2 regions of the Bradyrhizobium sp. 157 genome follow, and region 2 is predicted to be linked to the other one. Evidence: predicted binding sites of a transcription regulator. Region 2 holds the regulator's gene; the other holds the start of a gene.
The links. The regulator PhoB, encoded in region 2, activates phosphate uptake and scavenging genes when phosphate is short. The targets are predictions, from matches to a motif close to TGTCATNNANCTGTCAT.
Positions count from the first base shown of each region.

Region 1 (7,848 bases), on a different contig from region 2:
ATCTCGAGGCGGACGAGGTGATGGACGCGGCGCGAGAGCATGTGCCGGTCCGTGCTCCGATTCCCGCGCTCGGTACGGTTGCCGCAGCCTGAGCCTTTGCGTCTGAAAACCAGGAGCTGCGCGGCATCTAGATCCGCTGGCTTCATCACTGCGAAACAGGAGACGTCATGATAGACCGTCGTATGATTTTCGCCGCTGCAGCGGCATTGGCGTTCTCGGCCTCGGCTGCCACGGCTCAGGACTGGAAGGCAAAATATCCTGAATTGGTGTTCGCAAAGGTTCCCGATGAGAATGCCTCGGGCACAACCAACCGATGGACGCCTCTGACGGAGTATCTGTCCCGCGAGCTCGGCACCAAAGTCACACTGCGGATCGCCAACGATTACGCCGCTGTTATCGAAGGCCAGCGGGCAGGCAACATCCACATCGCGATGTACGGTCCCTCGGCCTACGCGCGCGCTTATATCATCGGTGCTAAGGTCGAGCCGTTCGCGATCGAAGTGAATGGCGACGGAACCAAGGGCTATTATTCGGTTCTCTATGTCAAAAGCGATTCCAGCTACAAGGACATCAAGGACCTGAAGGGCAAGAATCTCTGCCTTGTCGACCCCAATTCAACGTCAGGCAACAACGTGCCGCGTTTCGCGATGGACAAGATGGGTATCGACCCGGAAAGGTTCTTCTCCAAGGTGGTCTATTCGGGAAGCCACGAAAACGCGGTGATCGGACTTGCGCAAGGGACCTGCGACGCGGCGTTCAACTGGTGGAACGACGAGAACGAGTCGAACCTGCTCCGGATGGAACGGAAGGGCATGGCGAAGGCCGCCGATTTCAAGATCATCATGAAGTCCGAGCAGATTGTGAATTCGCCGATGGCATATCTCAGCAGCCTGCCCGCCGACCTCAAGGCGGCAATCAAGAAGGCCGTGCTGGAAATCGCGGTGAAAGACAAGGCCGCTTTCGACAAGATTTACGAAGGGAAGCAGTTGCCATTCGTCGAGGTTGACCACAAGGCCTATGACGCCGTGATCGATCTGACCAAGTTTGTCGATAGCATTCGCAAGCAGAAATCCTGAACGGAGCTGCGGCTCCAGATGGATCGGGCAGATCGTGAGATCTGCCCATTCTCTCGCCTGAACATCCTATGCGAACAGCAGTCCCCGAATTCCCGGAAACCAGGCTGCGAGAGCTCGCCGATCGCTATGCGGCTGCGGTTGCGGCCAAGCGGCGGCGCGTATGGCTGGGTTCGGCGGTCCTGATCGCCGCCACGATCGCTGCCGGCTGGATGGGTGACGTCAATCTTTGGAGTTTCGTCGAGAATTTCTGGCGCTTGCCAGCTTACTTCGCCAGCATCGCTCCAAAGTTCTCGTTCTCGACTGCGTGGGTTGATCTCTCTGAGTGGCTTTGGGGGCTGCCTCGCTGGACGCGGCTTCTCGGAGACACGTTGCTGGTCGCGTATATGGGAACGCTCACGGGGGCGATCTGCGGTTTCGTTCTCTGCTTCCTCGCGTCGGCCAACCTCGTCAGGTCGCGTACGACCGTTTTTGTCACGCGGCGCGTTCTCGAATTTTGCAGGACCGTGCCAGAGATCGTCTTTGCCTTGATTTTCGTGCTCGCATTCGGTCTGGGACCGCTGCCGGGCGTTCTCGCGATCGCAATCCATACCACCGGTGCGCTAGGCAAACAGTTCGCTGAAGTTGTCGAGAATATCGACAGTAAACCGATCGAGGGGATAGCGGCGAGCGGAGGAAGCTGGCTTCAGATTGTCCGATTTGGCGCGGTGCCTCAGGTTCTTTCGAATTTCGTAAGCTATGCCCTGCTGAGATTCGAGATTAACGTTCGGGGCGCGGCTGTGATGGGTTTTGTCGGCGCCGGCGGGATCGGCCAGGATTTGATCGAGGCCGTTCGCAAGTTCTATTACACCGATGTCAGTGCCATCCTTTTGCTCATTGTCGTCACCGTCATGCTGATCGACTTTATCACGGAGCGCGCGCGCCACCGCCTCCTCGGGCTGGAGGGCTCCGCGGCATGAACTCCTTCAGTTTTGAAAACCAGGCCGGCATCGTCGAACGTCATCCGGATATTTTCCGCCCGGACTGGTGGCACCGGGGAAAAATCGCAATAGGCGTTGGCGGGGCGGTCGCGCTTTTTCTGTTCGGGATCATCCAACTCGAAATTCCCTTTCACCGGCTCTCTGACGGAATGGTCAGGCTGGGTGGATTCGTTCAGCTCATGTTGCCGCCCCATCCTGGCTCTTGGGCGGAAGTATTGAAGTATCTGCATGCGCTCGGAGAGACGGTTTCGATCGCATTTCTCGGCACGCTGGGCGGGGCTTTGCTCGCGTTACCCGTATCCCTGCTGGCGGCGCGCAATGTAGTTGCAAACCGGATCGTTCACTTTTTGACGCGCCGCAGTCTCGACACCATCCGTGGTGTCGATATCTTGATCTGGGCTCTCATCTGGGTCGGTATCGTGGGGCTGGGCCCGTTCGCAGGTATCCTTGCGGTTATCTGCAGCGATTTTGGGACGTTTGGAAAGTTATTCTCGGAAGCGATCGAGGCTGCCGACAAGAACCCCGCTGAGGGAGTCCAGTCATCGGGGGGCAACCATCTCCATAGCGTCCGGTTCGGGTTTTTGCCGCAGGTCTTTCCAATCCTGTTGAGCCAGGTGCTCTACTATTTTGAATCGAATACGCGGTCAGCGACGATTATCGGAATCGTTGGAGCAGGTGGAATTGGACTTCAGCTTGCCGAACAAATCCGGGTGCTGGAATGGCAAAAGGTTTCGTTTCTGATTTTGCTTATCCTGATGACGGTATCGGCAATTGATTGGATCTCGGGCAAACTGCGTTTCGCGATCATCGGGCAGCGGCCAATCGCGTAACATCTCATGGCTAGGCTAGCCGCCCTCGACCACGAATTCGACACGCTCAGCAGCAAAGCGCGAGCGCTTGGTCACGATCGGCTTATCGTCGGTATCGACGTCCGTGCTGTCAACGACCAGCACGGGACGCCCGAGCGCGAGATCGAGCCTTGCGGCATCGGTGGCGTCCACGATCCCGGCGGTGACGCGGGTTGAGGCGCGGCGGTAATCGCGAACGCCGTAATGCGCCAGCAGTTTGGTCATTGAGCGTGCGTTGGCGAAGACGGTTCCGGCGCCCGGGAAGCGATCGGCGGAGAGCCAACTGGTGCTGACGCAGATCGGCGTGCGGTCAGCGAGCCGCACCGATTCGATCCGGATCAGGGGCGCACCGGTCCTCAGTCCGAGCTCACGGGCCAACTCGCGCGTCGCGGGCTCTTCGGAGGCATCGATCAATTGGCCGCGGGGCTCGCGGCCGCCGGCGCCGACGATTTCGGAAAATCGCGTCCGCGAGCGCAAGGGATACGCGATGCGCTGCGCCTCGACATAGGTGCCGCTGCCGCGTTCGGCGCGCACCAGGCCGCGTTCGGCAAGCGCAGCCAGTGCGCGCCGCACGGTGTGGCGGTTGACCCGATAGGTATCGGCGATCTCGATCTCGCCCGGCAGCTTTTCGCCCGCTGCAAAGCGGCCGTCGGCAATGCCGCGCTCGATACCGTCGGCGACCTGGCGCCACAAGGCGACGCCGGAACTCTCCTGCAGGCTCATGGCTTGGTGATACCAGAAATTATCCGTTTGTCACGAAACAGTCATGGCGCTTCGTTATCAAGTTGTCTACTATCATAGACAACTTGATTCAGGCAAGATGGCTCATGAGCTTGACCGGGCGGAACAGCGGAGAGGCGCAGCGGAGGGCCGCGATGGCGGTGCTCGCGCATTCCGAGACTGGCGACATTGCGGGCTATCTCGCGGCAATCGCGGTACCCGAACACGAAAACCTGCGCGAGCCGGAGAATGGCCTCGTGATGGTGCGCGGCCGCGTCGGCGGCGACGGTGCGCCGTTCAATCTTGGCGAGGCCACCGTGTCGCGCGCGGCGGTGCGTCTTGCGACCGGCGAGATCGGATTTGGCTACGTGCTCGGCCGCGACAGGCAGAAGGCGCAGATGATCGCGCTGTGTGATGCCATGGTGCAGTCGACGGAGTTTTCGGGTGAGGTCGAGACCAAGGTGATCGGGCCATTACGTGCCGCCATGAGCGCCGATCGCAGCCGCAAGGCGGCCGAGACGGCGGCGACGCGGGTCGATTTCTACACCATGGTGCGCGGCGAGGGGTGATGCGATGACGACAGTTGCAGAATTGCCCGCGGGGTTTGCCGACAAGGTGCTGTCGGCGCAGTCGACCTTCCGCTCCGTGATGGACGCGATGGCGCGTCCCGGCAGCGTGCAACGGGTCACGGCGGCCGTCGGCGCGCCGGCCGGGATGATGCGCGGCGCGGCGGCGATCGCGCTGACGCTGTTCGATCACGACACGCCGATCTGGCTCGACGCCGCGATGTCGGTCACGCTTGACGTTGCGAAGTGGCTCAAGTTCCATACCAGTGCGCCGGTGATCGCGGATTCCTCGATCGCCAGCTTCGCGCTAGTCGGCGACGCCGGGAACCTGCCGGCGCTCGATCGCTTCGCGTTCGGCAGTAACGAGTATCCTGATCAGTCGACGACACTGATCCTACAGGTCGAGAGCCTGACACAGGGACCGACCTTCGAGGTGAAGGGGCCGGGCATCGACGGTACAGCGCTGCTGCAGGCGATGCTCCAACCGCGCGACCTCTTTCAGCGGCTCACCATCAACGAAGGCCTGTTCCCGCGCGGCCTCGACGTCGTGCTGGTCCATGACGACTTGATCGTCGCGATCCCCCGAACCACGCGGCTGGTCGCAAGCGGAGCGTAGCCCATGTATGTAGCCGTCAAAGGAGGCGAACGCGCCATTGAGAACGCCCACCGCCTGCTGGCGCATGAGCGGCGCGGCGACCGTGATGTGCCCGAACTCTCGCTGGCGCAGATCGCCGAGCAGCTCTCGCTCGGCGTCGACCGCGTCATGACCGAAGGCTCGCTCTACGACCGCGAGCTGGCGGCACTCGCGATCAAGCAGGCGCGCGGCGACCTGATCGAGGCGATCTTCCTGGTCCGCGCCTTTCGCGCCACATTGCCGCGCTTCGGCCCGACCGAGCCGGTCAATACGGGCGAGATGCAGGTGCGTCGGCGCATCTCCTCGACCTTCAAGGATATTCCAGGTGGCCAGATCCTGGGGCCGACCTTCGATTATACCCATCGTTTGCTAGACCCGCAGCTTGCGGACGGTTTTGTGCCGGAGCAGCCGGCGACGTCGGAGGCAACGCAGACGGAAATGCCGCGCGTCACCGACATTCTCGGTCGCGATGGCTTGATCGAATCGTCGCCGGCCGCGGATGCCGATGCGACGGTCGGCGATCTCACGCGCGAGCCGCTCAGCTTTCCGGCCGACCGCGATCTGCGGCTGCAGAACCTTGCGCGTGCCGACGAGGGCTTCTTGCTTGCACTCGGCTATTCCTCGCAGCGCGGCTATGGCCGCAACCATCCCTTTGCCGGCGAAATCCGCTTCGGCGAGGTAGAGGTGGAATTCTACGCCGAGGATGCGGGCTTTGCCGTCCCGCTCGGCTCGATCGAGCTGACCGAGTGCCAGATGGTCAACCAGTTCAAGGGCTCAGCGACGGAAGCGCCATGCTTTACGCGCGGCTATGGTCTGGCCTTCGGACAAAGCGAGCGCAAGACCATGTCGATGGCGTTGGTCGACCGCAGCCTGCGTGCCCGCGAGCTGGGCGAGGAAGTGATCGCTCCGGCCCAGGACGAGGAATTCGTGATGTCGCACTCGGACAATGTTCAGGCGACCGGCTTCGTCGAGCATCTAAAGCTGCCGCACTACGTCGACTTTCAATCCGAGCTCGGTCTGCTGCGCAAATTGCGCAAGGAGTTCGCCGAGGCCAATGAGGCGCCGGACATGCAGGAGGCCGCGGAATGAAGGCGCCGGCTTACAATTTCGCCTATCTCGACGAACAGACAAAGCGGATGATCCGTCGCGCAATCCTGAAGGCGATCGCGATTCCCGGCTATCAGGTGCCGTTCGCCAGCCGCGAGATGCCGATGCCCTATGGCTGGGGCACCGGAGGCGTGCAGGTGACGGCGGCGATCCTCGGGCCACAGGATGTGCTGAAGGTGATCGACCAGGGTTCGGACGACACCACCAACGCGATCTCGATCCGGAAATTCTTCGGCAAGACCGCTGGTGTCGCGACAACCACGTCCACGGCCGACGCCACCGTGATCCAGACTCGGCACCGGATTCCCGAAGCGCCGCTGCATGCAGGTCAGGTGCTGGTCTATCAGGTGCCGATCCCCGAGCCGCTGCGGTTCCTCGAGCCGCGCGAGACCGAGACGCGGCGCATGCATGCGCTGGGCGAATATGGCCTGATGCACGTCAAGCTGTACGAGGACATCGCGCGCTTCGGCCATATCGCGACCTCCTATGCCTATCCGGTGAAGGTCAATGCCCGCTATGTGATGGACCCGTCGCCGACACCGAAATTCGACAATCCGAAGATGGACAATTGCCCGGCGCTGCAATTGTTCGGCGCCGGTCGCGAGAAGCGCATTTACGCGATCCCGCCTCACACGGACGTGGTATCGCTCGATTTCGAAGACCACCCGTTCACGCGCTACCGGTTCGATGCGCCTTGCGCGCTGTGCGGCGCCGGCGATTCCTATCTCGACGAAATCATCACCGATGACAAGGGCGGGCGGATGTTCGTCTGCTCGGATACCGATTATTGCGAGTCTCGCCAGTTGGCCGGTCATCGCGGCAGTGAGAGCGCAGCGCCGCACAAGGAGAGGGCGCATGGCTGAGCCGCGAGACCCCATGCAGGACGACCAGCCGCTGCTGGTCGCCAAAAACCTAGGCAAGACCTATGGCCGGTTGACTGCCTGCCGAGATGTGTCCTTTGCGCTCTATCCTGGCGAGGTGCTGGCAGTTGTCGGCGAGTCCGGCTCGGGCAAGTCGACACTGCTGCAACTATTATCCGCGCAACTCGCGCCGAGCGCCGGGCGGGTGTCGTACCGGATGCGGGACGGCGTGTTGCGCGATCTCGCCAGCCTCGGCGAGGCCGAGCGTCGCTTTCTGTTCCGCACAGATTGGGGCTATGTGCACCAGGACCCCGCGCAAGGCCTGCGGATGGCGGTCTCGGCCGGCGCCAATGTCGGCGAGCGGCTGATGGCGGTGGGCTGGAATCATTACGGCCGCATCCGCGGCACCGCCTCATCCTGGTTGGAGCGCGTCGAGATCGATACCGCGCGTATCGACGACACGCCGCGGACCTATTCGGGCGGCATGCGGCAACGGCTGCAGATCGCGCGCAATCTCGTCACCGAGCCGCGGCTGGTGTTCATGGACGAGCCGACCGGCGGGCTCGACGTGTCGGTGCAGGCGCGGCTACTCGATCTGATGCGCAATCTCGTCAGCGAGCTCGGCCTTGCCGCCATCGTCGTCACCCACGACCTCGCGGTGGCGCGGCTGTTGTCGCACCGTGTGATGGTGATGAAGGGTGGTCGCGTCATCGAAACCGGCCTGACCGACCAGGTGCTCGACGATCCCCGCGAGCCCTATACTCAATTGCTCGTCTCCTCGATCCTGCCGGCATGAGCGCGCCAATGACTGCGATGATCGACATCACCAACGCCGAAAAGACCTTTACCATGCACCTGCAGGGCGGCGTCGAGCTGCCCGTGGTACGCGGCGTCTCGTTTCAGGTCGAGCCGGGCGAATGCGTCGTGCTGTCCGGTCCCTCAGGCGCCGGAAAATCCTCAATCTTGAAAATGATCTTTGGCAATTACCGTTGCGACGGCGGCCAGATCGGCATCCGGCATCAGGGCACGGTGATCGATCTCGCCACGGCCGAACCTCGGC
Region 1 covers NZ_JADPKF010000015.1:67,665-75,512, forward strand. Annotated here, with positions in the region: gene phnC (phosphonate ABC transporter ATP-binding protein) at 1-92, shown strand, start outside; gene phnD (phosphonate ABC transporter substrate-binding protein) at 168-1,076, shown strand; gene phnE (phosphonate ABC transporter, permease protein PhnE) at 1,145-2,032, shown strand; gene phnE (phosphonate ABC transporter, permease protein PhnE) at 2,029-2,883, shown strand; gene phnF (phosphonate metabolism transcriptional regulator PhnF) at 2,899-3,624, opposite strand; gene phnG (phosphonate C-P lyase system protein PhnG) at 3,777-4,190, shown strand; gene phnH (phosphonate C-P lyase system protein PhnH) at 4,195-4,803, shown strand; gene IVA95_RS03030 (carbon-phosphorus lyase complex subunit PhnI) at 4,807-5,910, shown strand; gene IVA95_RS03035 (alpha-D-ribose 1-methylphosphonate 5-phosphate C-P-lyase PhnJ) at 5,907-6,791, shown strand; gene phnK (phosphonate C-P lyase system protein PhnK) at 6,784-7,584, shown strand; gene phnL (phosphonate C-P lyase system protein PhnL) at 7,593-7,848, shown strand, end outside.
Region 1: a site for PhoB is predicted at 3,653-3,669, ahead of phnF (phosphonate metabolism transcriptional regulator PhnF). Genes of this name have one in related genera too.

Region 2 (7,848 bases):
CGAAGCGATATCCACTTCGCGCGAAAACGCTATACCCCAATCCGGCAATCCGGTTGGTTGCGGCGAACGCCTTCACACCCGGCGATCGCCCTACTCCTCCACGCCCGCTTCGTGCGGGGTGAACTGGTAGACCGAGGAGCAGAACTCGCAGGTCACCATCACCTTGTCATCCTTGACCATCTCGGCGCGGTCCTTGGGCGCAAAACTTTTCAGCATCGCGGAGACCGCCTCGCGCGAGCAGGAGCATTGTGCGCGCAAGGTCAGCGGCGAGAACACGCGCACGCCGCGCTCGTGAAACAGGCGATACAGCAGTCGCTCGCCCGACAGATCGGGATCGATCAGTTCGACGTCCTCGACAGTGCCGATTAACGACTGCCCCTCGACCCACGCATCATCCTCGGCGACGGTATGCGTCACCGCGCCTTCCGGCGCATCGCCCGGATGCAGATCGGCCTGCCGCGCGCGCTCGGGCGACTTCGGCAGGAATTGCAGCAGCATGCCGCCGGCGCGCCAGCGATGCTTGCCGCCGTCGCCGCCGCGCCATTCTTCGCCGACCGCGAGCCGCACGCGGGTCGGGATCTGCTCGGAGCGCAGGAAATATTCATGGGCGGCATCCTCGAGGCTACCGCCGTCGAGCGCCACTAGGCCCTGGTAGCGGCTCATGTCCGCGCCCTGATCGATGGTCATCGCGAGATGGCCTTTGCCAAGCAGGGCGCCTGAATCCTGCCCGTCCTTCAGCCGCCTTGCGTCATAGCGCGCATAGGCGCGGAGCCGATCCGGCGACTGGAAATCCACGATCAGAAACGACACCGGACCGTCGGTCTGCGTCTGCAAAATGAAACGGCCGTCGAACTTCAGCGCCGAGCCAAGCAGCGTCGCCAGCACGATCGCTTCGCCAAGCAGTTTTCCAACCGGAGCCGGATAATCGTGCTTGGCCAGGATGTCATCGAGCGCGGGGCCGAGCCGGGTCAACCGTCCGCGCAGATCGAGCGAAGCGACCTCGAACGGCAGCACTGCGTCATCGACGGGAACGGACGAGGGCGCGCGGATCGGCGCCTCGGTTGTGATTTTGATGTCTGATTGTGAATCCATGGCGCCTTATCTGGGGGCTCGGAATGCAAAACGAAAGGGGTGATCCGTGTCCCGGACGCGGTGCAGCGTGCAACGCTGCTCCGCAGAGCCGGGACCCAATTGCAAGTGGTGTGGACCCCGGCTCTGCAGCGCACCGCTAACGCGCTGCGCAGCGTCCGGGGAACGCAACTAGGGCTCACGCCACTTCGTTAAAACACCAGGCCAGAATGCCCTTTTGCGCATGCAGGCGATTTTCGGCTTCGTCGAACACGACCGATTGCGGGCCATCGATCACTTCATCGGTGACTTCTTCGCCGCGATGCGCGGGAAGGCAGTGCATGAAGATCGCGTCCGGCTTGGCCAGCGACATCAGCTTCGCATTGACCTGATAAGGTTTCAGCACATTGTGGCGATGTTCGCCGTCTTTGTCGCCCATCGAGACCCAGGTGTCGGTGACGACGCAATCGGCGCCGCGCACGGCGGCTTCGGGATCGGTGCCGAGCACGATCGGCGCCTGCGTCGCCTTGATCCAGTCCTTCATCGCCTTGTTCGGCGCGAGCTGCGGCGGGGTTGCGACGTTGAGCTTGAACTTGAAACGCTCGGCCGCATGCGCCCACGAGGCCAGCACGTTGTTGTCGTCGCCGGTCCAGGCCACGGTGCGTCCTTCGATCGGGCCGCGATGCTCCTCGAACGTCATCAGGTCGGCCATCACCTGACAGGGATGCGAGCGCCGCGTCAGGCCGTTGATCACGGGCACGGTGGCATGCGCGGCCAGCTCCAGGAGCGCATCGTGGTTGAGAATGCGGATCATGATCGCATCGACATAGCGCGACAGCACGCGCGCGGTGTCGGCGATGGTCTCGCCGCGGCCGAGCTGCATTTCGGCCCCGGTCAGCATGATGGACTCGCCGCCGAGCTGGCGCATGCCGACGTCGAACGACACCCGGGTGCGGGTCGAGGGGCGTTCGAAGATCATCGCCAGCGTCTTGCCTTCGAGCGGCTTCTTGCTTTTCTCATGCGCTTTCAGCTTCGCCTTCATGGTGGCGCTTAACGCCAGCATGCTGCGCAATTCATCTAACGGCAGTTCGTTGATGTCGAGAAAGTGACGGACGGACTTGCTCATCATCCCGCCGCCTTCTTCAACTGCGAGCTCGACAGCACGACGCAGGCTCGCTCCAGCATCTGGACCGACTCGTCGATCTCGGCCTCGGTCACGATCAGGGGCGCCAGAAACCGCACCACATTGTCGCCGGCGCCGACCGTCAGCAGCTTCTGGTCACGCAACGCATTGACGAGATCGCCCGACGGCACCACGGCCTTGACGCCGACCAAAAGCCCCTCGCCGCGCACTTCCGAGAGAACAGTGGGATAGCGGTCGACGACGGAGGCCAGCTTCTGTTTCAACAGCAGCGACATTTTCTGCACGTGATCAAAGAAGCCGGGCTTGAGCATCACATCGAGCACGGCATTGGCCGCAGCGATCGCCAGCGGATTGCCGCCGAAGGTCGAGCCGTGCGAGCCCGGTGTCATGCCGCTCGCCGCTTCGGCGGTGGCCAGCACCGCGCCGATCGGGAAACCGCCGCCCAGCGCCTTTGCCAGCGACATCACATCCGGCGTCACGCCGACGCGCTTGTAGGCGAAGAGATCGCCGGTGCGGCCCATGCCGGTCTGCACCTCGTCGAACGCGAGCAACAGGCCCTTCTCGTCGCAGAGCTGGCGCAGCGCCTTGAAGAAAGACTGCGGCGCCGAGCGCACGCCGCCCTCGCCCTGCACCGGCTCGATCAGGATGCCCGCGGTCTGCGGGCCGATCGCTTTCTTGACCGCTTCGAGATCGCCATGCGGCACCTGGTCGAAACCGTCCATCGGCGGCCCAAAGCCTTCGAGATATTTCGCGGAGCCGGTGGCCGCGAGCGTGCCCAACGTGCGGCCGTGGAACGCGCCCTCGAAGGTGATGAGGCGATAGCGTTCTGGATGGCCCTTGGAGAATTGATAGCGGCGCACGACCTTGATCACGCCTTCCATCGCCTCCGCGCCGGAATTGCAGAAGAACACCAGGTCGGCAAAGCTCTGCTCGCAGAGCCGCGCGGCCAGCTTCTCGCCATCGGGCGACTTGAACAGGTTCGACATGTGCCAGAGCTTCGTCGACTGTTCCTGCAACGCCTTGATCAGGTGCGGATGGCAGTGACCGAGCGCATTCACCGCGACGCCTGAGGTGAAGTCGAGATAACGCTCGCCATTGGTGGCGGTCAGCCAGCAGCCTTCGCCGCGTTCGAAGCCGAGATCGACCCTGGCGAAGACGGGGAGCAGATGCGACGTGGCGCTATTGGTCATGGCAATCACTGAGGTTTGAGACCTGCCTTTGAGACCTGCCGCGGGCGTGCATTGGCGCGAACGCGGCAACAGCCGGTCTTGCGAAAACGAAACGTGCCGCCTCTTAAGGGCGGCACGTGAGAGGCATTCTATGTGGGCGGGGAGCGCTGTCAACACGCCACGGAACGGCTTTTCCTGCAGTGCAAGGGGCTGAAATCCGTAGGATTGCGGTGTGGTGGAAAACACGCAGTGAAATGCCTAGATGTCAGAACATGTGGACGCTCGGGCCCGGACTCTTGCGCCGGAGTCACGCCATATTGTAGCGTTTGGGCTGTCGGATACGACATCTCGTGCGGCAGTTCTGATCCCTGGAGTCCTTTTGTGCAGGCGTAAACGTTCGGGCGCGGTTAGCGCGCCCGGCGAGGGCTAAGGGATTCTGACCGCAGGGATTTTTGAGACGATGACATCGCCAGCGCCGCCCCGATTGGCCGGCGCGATGCGAAGGGAAGATTACGATGACGGTTTTGACCTGGTCCGACGATCGCGTCGAGCAGCTTAAGAAGCTCTGGGAAGCCGGATTGTCGGCAAGCCAGATCGCCGCGGAACTCGGAAATGTGACACGAAACGCCGTAATCGGCAAAGTGCACCGGCTGGGTCTCTCCGGCCGTGCCAAGAGCCCCTCCTCGGCCGCCCCGCGGCAGCGCAAGGCACGTCCCGCCCAGCCGATGATGCGCGTGTCGCGCCCGGTCTCGCGCGGCAATACCGCGCTCGCGCACGCCTTCGAAGTCGAGATGGAGCCGGATCCGATCGCCTTCGACAATGTCGTGCCGATGAGCCAGCGGCTGTCGCTGCTCGAACTGAACGAGGCGACCTGCCACTGGCCGGTCGGCGATCCCTCAAGCCCGGAATTCTTCTTCTGCGGCGGCAAAGCGCTCACTGGCCTGCCTTATTGCGCCCACCACTCGCGCATCGCCTACCAGCCCGCCGCCGACCGCCGCCGTCAGCAGCCGAAGCAGACAAGGTAAGTCGCGGTTCGTCGTAGCCCGGATGGAGCGAAGCGAAATCCGGGCTACGCGTTCCACTGTCATTGCGAGCGTAGCGAAGCAATCCATACTTGCTTTGCCGCACGATGGATTGCTTCGCTTCGCTCGCAATGACGATGAGAGAGTCCCCGCTTTCGCGCGGACAACGATGGAGCCTTACGGCTCCACCTTCGCAAATCGGTCATCCAGCGCGTAACCGGCGCCGCGGACGGTGCGGATCGGGTCCTGCTCGCGGCCGGGGTTGAGCAGCTTGCGCAAGCGGCCGATGTGGACGTCGACGGTGCGCTCGTCGATGTAGATGTCGCGGCCCCAGACGCTGTCGAGCAACTGCTCGCGGCTGAAGACGCGGCCGGGATGCTCCAGGAAAAATTCCAGCAGGCGATACTCGGTCGGACCGAGATCGATCTGACGGCCCGAGCGCGCGACGCGGCGTTTTTCGCGATCGAGTTCGATGTCGCCATAGGTCAGCACAGTGGCGAGCCGCTCGGGGCTTGCCCGCCGCAACAGGCCCTTCACCCGCGCCAGCAGTTCCGGAACCGAGAACGGCTTGACGATGTAGTCGTCGGCGCCGGTCGCAAGCCCGCGCACGCGCTCGCTCTCCTCGCCGCGCGCCGTCAGCATGATGATCGGCAATTGCTTGGTTTCCGGCCGGGCGCGCAGGCGGCGGCACAGCTCGATGCCGGAGAGCCCCGGCAGCATCCAGTCAAGCACGACGAGATCGGGCACGCGCTCTTTCAGCCGCGTATCCGCATCGTCGCCGCGTCCGACGGTTTCGACCTCATAGCCTTCAGCGTCGAGGTTGTAGCGCAACAGCGTGGTCAGCGCTTCCTCATCCTCGACCACCATAATGCGCGCGCTCATCTCGTATCCCTCAGCTATTCGGAACCGCGGTGGCAAAGGTCGTCATGTCGCCCTTCGGGCGCTTGTCGAGCATCTGCTGACCCTCGATCATGTAGAACACGGTTTCGGCGATGTTGGTGGCGTGATCGCCGATCCGTTCGATGTTCTTGGCGCAGAACATCAGATGGATGCAGAACGAGATGTTGCGCGGATCTTCCATCATATAGGTCAGGAGTTCGCGGAACAGCGAGGTGCAGATGGCGTCGACTTCCTCGTCGCCCTTCCACACCGCCATCGCCGCCGGCAGATCGTGCGCGGCATAGGCGTCCAGCACCGACTTGACCTGCGATTGTACCAGGTCGGTCATGTGTTCGAGGCCGCGCATCAGCTTCAGCGGCTGGAAATCGTTCTCCAGCGCCGCGACACGCTTGCCCATGTTCTTGGCGAGGTCGCCGATCCGTTCCAGATCGGTGGCAACCCGCATCGAGCCGACGATTTCGCGCAAATCGATCGCCATCGGCTGACGGCGGGCGATGGTCAGCACCGCGCGCTCCTCGATCAGATGCTGCAGGCGGTCGATCTCGACGTCGGTGGCGACGACGTGCTTGCCGAGCGCGACGTCGCGGCGGACCAGCGCGTCGACGGATTCGGTGATCATGCGCTCAGCCAGGCCGCCCATCTCGGCAACAAGGCGCGTCAATTCCTGAAGGTCGCTGTCGAATGCCTTGGCGGTGTGCTCAGAAGCCATCTGTTATCTCCTTAACCAAACCGCCCCGTGATGTAGTCCTGGGTACGTCGATCGCGCGGCGAGGTGAAAATCTTGTTGGTATCGTCGAATTCGATCAGCTCGCCGAGATACATGAAGGCGGTCTTGTCCGAGACGCGCGCCGCCTGCTGCATATTATGGGTGACGATGGCGATGGTGTAGTCCTCCGCCAGTTCCTGAATCAGTTCCTCGATCTTGGCGGTCGAGATCGGATCGAGCGCCGAGCAGGGCTCGTCAAACAGGATCACCTCGGGCCTGACCGCAACGGTGCGCGCGATGCATAGCCGCTGCTGCTGACCGCCGGACAGCGAGAGGCCACTGGCGTTCAACTTGTCCTTGACCTCGTTCCATAGCGCGCCGCCGCGCAGCGCCTTCTCGACCCGGCCGTCCATCTCGGACTTCGAGATCTTCTCATAGAGACGGATGCCGAAGGCGATATTCTCGTAGATCGTCATCGGGAACGGCGTCGGCTTTTGGAACACCATGCCGACGCGGGCCCGCAGCAGATTGAGGTCGAGCTTCGGGTCGAGGACGTTGGTCTGGTCGAGCAAGAGCTGACCGGTGGCGCGCTGACCCGGATAGAGATCATACATCCGGTTGAATATCCGCAGCAACGTGGATTTGCCGCAGCCGGACGGGCCGATGAAGGCGGTGACGCGATGGGTGCCGAGCGTGAGATTGATGTCCTTCAGCGCGTGGTGCTCGCCATAGTAGAAGTTCAGGCCGCGGGCGGTCACCTTGGGTGCGGCCTCCGGCAGCGCCACCTGCGGAACTGGGCCGCTCGCGTTACTCACGGATACGGAGAGTTCGGTCATTTGGATATCCTCTCGGCGCCAAGAATGCGCGCGCCAATGTTTAGGGCCAATACGGTGAGCGTGATCAACAGGGCACCGGCCCAGGCGAGTTGCTTCCAGTAGGCATAGGGGCTCTGGACGAAGTTGTTGATGGTCACCGGCAGGTTCGCCATCGTCTTGGTCATATCCAGGCTGAAGAACTGGTTGGAGAGCGCGGTGAACAAGAGCGGCGCGGTTTCGCCGGCGACCCGGGCGGTCGCGAGCAGGACGCCGGTGATCAGGCCAGCGCGCGCGGCACGATAGGCGATGCGCCGGATCACCAGCGAGCGCGGCATGCCGAGCGCGGACGCCGCTTCCCGCAGGGGATTGGGAACCAATCCCAGCATGTCCTCGGTGGTGCGGACCACCACGGGGATCACGATCACGGCGAGCGCGAGACATCCGGCGAACGCCGAGAACCCGCCCATCGGCACCACGATGGCGCCGTAGATGAACAGGCCGATGATGATCGAGGGCGCACTCAACAGGATGTCGTTGATGAAACGGATCACCGAGGTGAGCTTGTCGTGCTTGCCGTATTCGGCGAGGTAGGTGCCGGCGAACAGGCCGAGCGGCGCGCCAATGCCGACCCCAACCATGGTCATGATGATCGAGCCGATGATGGCGTTGCGCAGGCCGCCGTCGGTCGATCCGGGCGGTGGCGTATCCTGAGTGAAGACGGCGAAATTGATGCCGGAAAGGCCATTGAAGAACAGCGTGAACAGGATCAAAGCGAGCCAGGTCACGCCGAACAGCGCGGCGCCCATGCACAGGTACTTGACGATGATGTTGTTGCGGCGGCGAGATACGTAAATCGGGTTCATGATCTCAGTTCCCCGCTTTCTGTTCCAGCCGCATCAGCATCAGCCTTGCGGCAGCAAGAACGAAGAACGTCAAAATGAACAGCAACAGGCCGAGCAGGATCAGGCCGGACTGGTGCAGGCCGTCGCTCTCGGCGAATTCGGAAGCGATCGCAGCAGAGATC
Region 2 covers NZ_JADPKF010000077.1:130,397-138,244, forward strand. Annotated here, with positions in the region: gene IVA95_RS20140 (Hsp33 family molecular chaperone) at 91-1,092, opposite strand; gene argF (ornithine carbamoyltransferase) at 1,268-2,194, opposite strand; gene IVA95_RS20150 (aspartate aminotransferase family protein) at 2,194-3,402, opposite strand; gene IVA95_RS20155 (GcrA family cell cycle regulator) at 3,897-4,406, shown strand; gene phoB (phosphate regulon transcriptional regulator PhoB) at 4,581-5,285, opposite strand; gene phoU (phosphate signaling complex protein PhoU) at 5,296-6,012, opposite strand; gene pstB (phosphate ABC transporter ATP-binding protein PstB) at 6,024-6,845, opposite strand; gene pstA (phosphate ABC transporter permease PstA) at 6,842-7,687, opposite strand; gene pstC (phosphate ABC transporter permease subunit PstC) at 7,692-7,848, opposite strand, start outside.